DNA from 2 places in the Comamonas sp. GCA5 genome. Region 1 is predicted to be linked to the other one. Evidence: predicted binding sites of a transcription regulator. Region 1 holds the regulator's gene; the other holds the start of a gene.
The links. Region 1 encodes LexA, which represses DNA repair genes until DNA is damaged. Its sites were predicted from a motif close to ACTGTATNNNNATACAGT; they were not measured.

Region 1 (3,458 bases):
CGACAGAAATTCCTGTGGTTGGCAAGATCACGATCTCTGTGGGCATCTCCTGCTACCCGGAAGATGCACCCGATGTGTTTGCGGTGTTCAAGCACAGCGACGAGATGCTGTACCAGGCCAAGCGCCATGGGCGCAATCGGGTGGAAGTCTTCTAGCGCAAGAGTGCGCATGCCCAGGCGTCCGCCTGAACCGTGCCGCATGCGCGCGCCCGGGTGGGGTGCCATACCAGCGCACAGAGGCTCTGTGCCAGTTGCTGCGTTGGGAGTCGGTGGCTTGTCGTGTCCGGCCAGATGCAGCGGCCGGCTCGTCGGTTGGTGGCAGTGTCTGCAGTCGTGGAATCTGTAGAAATTTTGGGCAATGGCTGATCTAATCAACGCGACATGCTCTCGAAAATGGAGCGTGGTTTGTGTCTGAGGCAACGGGCAGGCCATGGGGGACCTGGCGCAGTGTGCCTGCGTCGCAATGAAAGGATGGGTATGTACCGTGCAATGACCGTGCTCTCCGTCATCGGCGTACTGGCGGCGCTGTACTTTCTCTACCAGTACGGCATGTACTGAGCGAGCGTGGCCAGGTCGTCGTGAAGCGGACTTGGGCGAGCGCCTTGCAGGAATGGTGAGGCCCACTGCCGACACCATCAAGGTCGTGCAATCGGCGGTACGGGGATCGTGCCCGGTGCTAGGTTTTTTTACGCTCTTTGGGAACTGCGCGGTGGACCAGCACGGGAATGCTGGAATGTGTTAGCACCTTCTGGGTTTCGCTGCCCAGCAACAGCTCGCTAATTCCCTTGCGTCCATGGGAGGCCATGCAGATCAGGTCGCAATCCAGGTCCTGGGCCTGCTTGACAATGGCACGGTAGATGGAGGCGCTAGTCGTGCGGACCGTGGCGCAGGGGACGTTTTGCTCGCGCGCTAGGTGTTCGACGAAGTGCAGGGCTTTGTCCGCGAACTCCTGCACATGTGCATCAAACTCCGCCGCGTTGATGGTCAGTAAGGCTTCGGCACCATAAATCAGCGCGTTGTAATCCGGCATCACATACAGGGCAGTGACCTTGGCACCCAGTTCATGCGCCAGGCGGATGCCCGAGCGCACGGCCTCCTTCGAGAGTTCGGAACCATCGGTGGGGATCAGCAGGTGTTTGAACATGTCCAGCCTCCTGGGTGGCGCGAATGCTGCGTTCCAGACAATCTATGCCAAGGCGGGTGTTCCAGCAATCCATGGCGCAGTAGGACGGGACACTGATGCTGTGCCAGTGCGGCGGCAGTGGTTGGGTATGGGCGATGGGGTGGAGTGCTCCGGCGACCCTAAAGGTGCTTGCCAACTGTACGTGGCAGCAGTCTTGTGATGCTGCGGGGCCATGTAGGGGCATCTGTGCCGCAACCACATTGCTGCAAGACTGTGCAGCACTTCAGCAGGCATGCAGCACATCCAGCTTGGTCTATTCCAACTTAGGCGGGCAAACAGGCCAATCCCCCAAAGCTGGTCAGCGCCGAATGCTATGGATTGGAGAGCTTGGCAACCTGTGCGCTGAGCAATGGCAGGTTGGCCTTGGCGCGCGCCCAGGTCAGGCGCACGTCGGTTTTCTCCGCGGTGCGGTAAATGAAGCTGCGTCCCATCAGGCCACCGCTGCTGGGCAGCGTGGGTTGGCGTGGTGTGGAAGAAGGTGTGTGGCTCATAAGTCCTCCTGTCCGGGCAAGTCATGCAGCAGTTTCATCAGCTTGCGCAGGCATGACACATGTTCGTGTGGGCGTGGGGGCTTGTGTTGGCCGGTCTGGCGATGTTTCTTGTCAGGCGTTTTCCATCGTGCATTGCCAGCCAAGGGCGATGACCATCAGTTGGCTGCGCAGCGCAAGCGGTGGCGGGCCTCCTGGGCTGCCAGTGCTTCCAGGGCCGCACAGACGTCGGCCAGCTTGCCGGACAGGGCAAAGCGTGCCCTGTCGGTATCCTTGGGGCGGCGCATCAGGCGGACGTTGCCGTGGCAGGCGCTGCTGGCCGGCAGCGGCATGGTGAGCGCATGAAACTGGTCCTGGTTACTGGCCACCCGGGGGCGGCAGGTGGATCTGGGCAAAGGCAGTTCACAGTGCAGCGTGGTCATGGTCGATTCCTTGGGGTGGTTGCAGTCAATTACAGGCGATGGCTGTCCCTGCCGCTCTCGAAAGGCAGCATAGACATCCGAAGAAGCACTGGGCGGCGGGTGGTTTTAGAGCAGGAGGCTGTTGCGGATCAGCCCGACCGCCAGCCCTTCGATGGCGAAGTTGTCTTCTTCGCCAACCTGGATGACGGGGTAGTCCGGGTTTTCGGGCAGCAGCTCAATGCCGTGTGCCGATTTGCGCAGGCGCTTGACGGTCACTTCGTCACCCAGGCGCGCCACCACGATCTGGCCGTTGCGTGCATCGCGTGTGGATTGCACGGCCAGCAAGTCGCCGTCCAGGATGCCCGCGTCGCGCATGGACATGCCGCGCACCCGCAGCAGGTAGTCCGGCTTGGTGGGGAACATGCTGCTTTCCACGGCGAAGCTTTGGTCGATGTGCTCTTGCGCCAGAATGGGAGAACCGGCGGCCACACGCCCGACGAGGGGCAGCAGCAGGGGTTGCATGGCGGTCATGGGCAGATCGAAGTGCGTGCCCCGGGCGGCATTGATGTGGCGCACAGCATCGCTGACGAGGCGGATGCCGCGCGAGGTGCCACTGACCAGTTCCAACACGCCCTTGCGCGCCAGGGCCTTGAGGTGTTCCTCGGCCGCGTTGGCGGAGCGAAAGCCCAGGGTGCGCGCAATTTCAGCCCGGGTGGGCGGTGCGCCGGTGCGGGCAATCGCGTCCTGGATAAGATCCAGAATTTGCTGTTGCCGTGGGGTGAGGGGTGTGTGCTCCATGCCAGTCCTTGTATGGATAACTGATGTTTTATCCAGTACCTGTATTTTTAACCAGTTTTGTGAGGGCCGCAAGTGTCTGAAGGCAGAAAAATCGCTATCTTGGGAACGGGGGGCACCATCGCTGGCCTGGGGGATGCACAGGGCGGTGGCGTGGGCTACCAGGCGGGGCAGTTGGGCGTTGCGCAGTTGCTACAGCCGATTGCGGATCAGGCGGTGCCCCAGGGTTGGTCCCTGGAGCTGGAGCAGGTGGCGCAACTGGACAGCAAGGACATGGATGTCACCGTGTGGCTGCAGCTGGCCCAGACCTGCCAGCGCTGGCTGCTGCAGCCTGAGGTGGCTGGTGTGGTGATCACGCATGGCACGGACACATTGGAGGAGACGGCCTGGTTTCTGCAGTGCGTCCTACAACCGGCCAAGCCGGTGGTGCTGACCTGCGCCATGCGTCCGGCCACGGCCTTGTCCGCCGATGGGCCCGCCAATCTGCGCGATGCGTTGGCTTGCACAGCGCAGGGCCGGGCCGGGGTGTGGGCGGTGGCGGCCGGGGAGGTGCACAGTGCGCAGCAGGTGCACAAGGCCCACCCCTACCGTG
Region 2 (3,458 bases), on a different contig from region 1:
CGCGCACGTCGACAAACAGCGGGCCGTCACCCGGGGGCAGCGGGCTGATGGAGAAGCGGTGATAGCGCTCGTCCACCTGCTCGGTGGCATAGTGCAGTTCACCCTGGAGGTCGACGAAAAACCAGGTGTCCCCTGCGGACGGCGCCGGGGTCTGTGCCTGGGCCTGCACGCTGGCCACCATGCCCAGGCCGGCCAGCGCCAGCTGGCGCAGCGCACAGCGCGCACGCGCCAGGCGGGCGCTGGGGCACAGGGCGGTCGAGGGGGTGGCGTTAGTCATCACTCACATTTAAGCACTGCGTGCGCCCTTGGCAAGCCGGACAAATCAGATATCCACCTCCACCGCGTCGCCGTGCAGCTCCATCAGCTCGCGGCGCGCGGCGGCTTCGCCCTTGCCCATCAGCTGGCCAAAGATGTGGGCCGAAGCGGCGGCATCCAGGCTGCTGACCTGCACGGGCAGCAGGCGGCGGGTGTCGGGGTTGAGCGTGGTTTCCCACAGCTGCTCGGCATTCATCTCGCCCAGGCCCTTGAAGCGGCTGATCTGGCACTTCTCGCGCGCCACGCCTTCCTTGGCGGCCTTGTCGAGGATGGCGTTCAGCTCGCCCTCGTCCAGGGCATAGACCTTGGCGGCGGGCTTCTTGCCGCGCGCCGGCACGTCCACGCGGAACAGCGGCGGCAGCGCGATGTGCACATGGCCGGCTTCGATCAGCTTGGGGAAGTGCTTGAAGAACAGGGTCAGCAGCAGCACCTGGATGTGCGAGCCATCCACGTCCGCATCGCTCAGGATGCAGATCTTGCCGTAGCGCAGGCCGGACAGGTCGGGCGTGTCCTCGGGGCCGTGGGGGTCGACGCCAATCGCCACGGAGATGTCGTGCACCTCGTTGTTGGCGAACAGGCGGTCGCGGTCCACCTCCCAGGTGTTGAGCACCTTGCCGCGCAGCGGCAGCACGGCCTGGGTGGCCTTGTCGCGGCCCATCTTGGCCGAGCCGCCGGCGGAGTCGCCCTCGACCAGGAACACCTCGTTGTCGGCAATGTCGCGGCTTTCGCAGTCGGTCAGCTTGCCGGGCAGCACGGCCACGCCGGAGCCCTTGCGCTTTTCGACCTTCTGGCCGGCCTTCTGGCGGATTTGTGCGGCCTTGATGGCCAGCTCGGCCAGTTTCTTGCCGAACTCCACATGGGCATTGAGCCACAGCTCCATGGCAGGCTTCACAAAGCCCGAGACCAGGCGCACGGCATCGCGGCTGTTGAGCTTTTCCTTGACCTGGCCCTGGAACTGCGGGTCCAGCACCTTGGCCGAGAGCACGAAGCTGGCGCGTGCGAACACGTCGTCAGGCATCAGCTTGACGCCCTTGGGCAGCAGGGCATGCAGCTCGATGAAGCTTTTGACGGCCTGGAACAGGCCATCGCGCAGGCCGCTTTCGTGCGTGCCGCCGGCGGTGGTGGGAATCAGGTTGACGTAGCTCTCGCGCATGGGCGCGCCCTGCTCGGTGAAGGCCAGGCACCAGGCGGCGCCTTCGCCTTCGCTGAAGGTGTCGCTGTGCTTGTCGGCATAGCCTTCGCCTTCGAGCAGCGGGATCACGGCGTCGGCGGTCAGCGTCTGCTCCAGGTAGTCCTTGAGGCCGCCCTTGTACTGCCACTGCTGGACGTCCTTGGTCTTTTCATTCGTCAGCGTGACGCTGACGCCGGGCATGAGCACGGCCTTGGAGCGCAGCAGGTGCACCAGCTCGCCCATGGGCAGGTGGGGGCTGTCGAAGTATTTGGCGTCGGGCCAGACGCGCACCGTGGTGCCCTGCTTGCGGTCGCCGGCCACCATGGCACGGCGGGCCAGGGGTTCGACCACATCGCCACCGGAAAACGCCAGCGTGGCGACTTCGCCGTCGCGGTGCACGGTCACTTCCAGGCGCGTGGCCAGGGCATTGGTCACGGACACGCCCACGCCGTGCAGGCCACCGGAGAAGCTGTAGGCCCCGCCGTTGCCCTTGTCGAACTTGCCGCCGGCGTGCAGGCGGGTGAAGACCAGCTCTACCACGGGGGCTTTTTCCTCGGGGTGCAGGCCAAACGGAATGCCGCGGCCATCGTCTTCCACACTGACCGAACCGTCGGTGTGCAGGGTGAGCTTGATTTTCTTGCCGAAACCGGCCAGCGCTTCGTCGGCGGCGTTGTCGATCACCTCCTGCAGGATGTGCAGGGGGTTGTCGGTGCGGGTGTACATGCCCGGGCGTTGCTTGACGGGCTCCAGGCCCTTGAGCACGCGGATCGAGCCTTCGGAATACGCGGATGCAGAAGTAGAGGGTTTAGCTGCCATGGGGGCGGATTGTAGTTCCGGCCACAGCCCAGCGCTGGATAAATTCACAGTAACCAAGACCAGACTCCGAGTCGCAAAGGCGGCATCGTGCCACCTGATGGCGGGAATATGCAATGCCTATCCCGCAGGTTGCAGCAGGTGGCGAAGCAATTCGCTACATTGCTTTCCATGCAAAACCAATCACAACAATCCATGCAGCGCCTGCCCATGCTCCAGGTGCTGCTGTGCGGGGGCATGGTCGTGACACTGGCCATGGGCATTCGGCATGGCTTCGGTCTGTGGCTGCTGCCCATCACCCAGGAAATGGGCTGGACGCGCGAGAGCTTCTCGCTGGCGATTGCCATCCAGAACCTGTCCTGGGGGGTGTTCGGCATCTTCGTGGGCATGATTGCCGACCGCATCGGCGCCTTCAAGGTGCTGATTGGCGGCGCCATCCTGTACGCGCTGGGGCTGGTGGGCATGGCGCTGTCGCCGACCACGCTGCTGTTCACCCTGACCACGGGGCTGATGATCGGGGCGGCACAGGCCGGCACCACCTATGCCGTGATCTACGGCGTGCTGGGGCGCCAGATTCCGGTGGAACGGCGCAGCTGGGCGATGGGTGTGACGGCCGCGGCCGGCTCGTTCGGCCAGTTCTTCATGGTGCCGGTGGAAGGCACGCTGATTGCCCAGTTCGGCTGGAGCAATGCGCTGCTGATCCTGGCGCTGATGGCGCTGATCATCGCCGTGCTGGCCTTCGGCCTGCGCGAGCCGGGCTTTGGCAAGGGCGCGGTGCTGCACCGCGAGCAGACGGTGGGCCAGGCCCTGAAGGAAGCCTGGACCAACCCCAGCTTCGTGCTGCTGCTGTCGGGCTATTTCGTCTGCGGCTTCCAGGTGATGTTCATCGGTGTGCACATGCCCAGCTACCTCAAGGACTTTGGCATGGCGCCGCACGTGGCCAGCATCGGCCTGGCGCTGGTGGGGCTGTTCAACATCTTCGGCACCTACCTGGCGGGCAACCTGGGCCAGAAGTACCCCATGCGCAAGCGCTACGTGCTGTCGGGCATCTACGGCCTGCGCTCGGTGGTGACGGTGCTGTTCCTGCTGGCGCCGCTGTCACCGTGGTCGGTCTATTGCTTCACCGCCGCCATGGGCTTCCTGTGGCTGTCCACGGTGC

Region 2: the regulator LexA is predicted to act here: its motif matches at 2,336-2,353, upstream of SJH88_RS13570 (DNA topoisomerase IV subunit B).

The regions. Positions count from the first base shown of each region.
Region 1 is NZ_JAZHFR010000036.1:3,023-6,480, reverse strand. It holds gene SJH88_RS10395 (sensor domain-containing diguanylate cyclase) at 1-155, shown strand, start outside; gene SJH88_RS10390 (universal stress protein) at 676-1,143, opposite strand; gene SJH88_RS10385 (hypothetical protein) at 1,494-1,673, opposite strand; gene SJH88_RS10380 (hypothetical protein) at 1,829-2,092, opposite strand; gene lexA (transcriptional repressor LexA) at 2,198-2,869, opposite strand; gene SJH88_RS10370 (asparaginase) at 2,942-3,458, shown strand, end outside.
Region 2 is NZ_JAZHFR010000060.1:14,333-17,790, reverse strand. It holds gene SJH88_RS13575 (lytic transglycosylase domain-containing protein) at 1-277, opposite strand, end outside; gene SJH88_RS13570 (DNA topoisomerase IV subunit B) at 323-2,302, opposite strand; gene SJH88_RS13565 (MFS transporter) at 2,510-3,458, shown strand, end outside.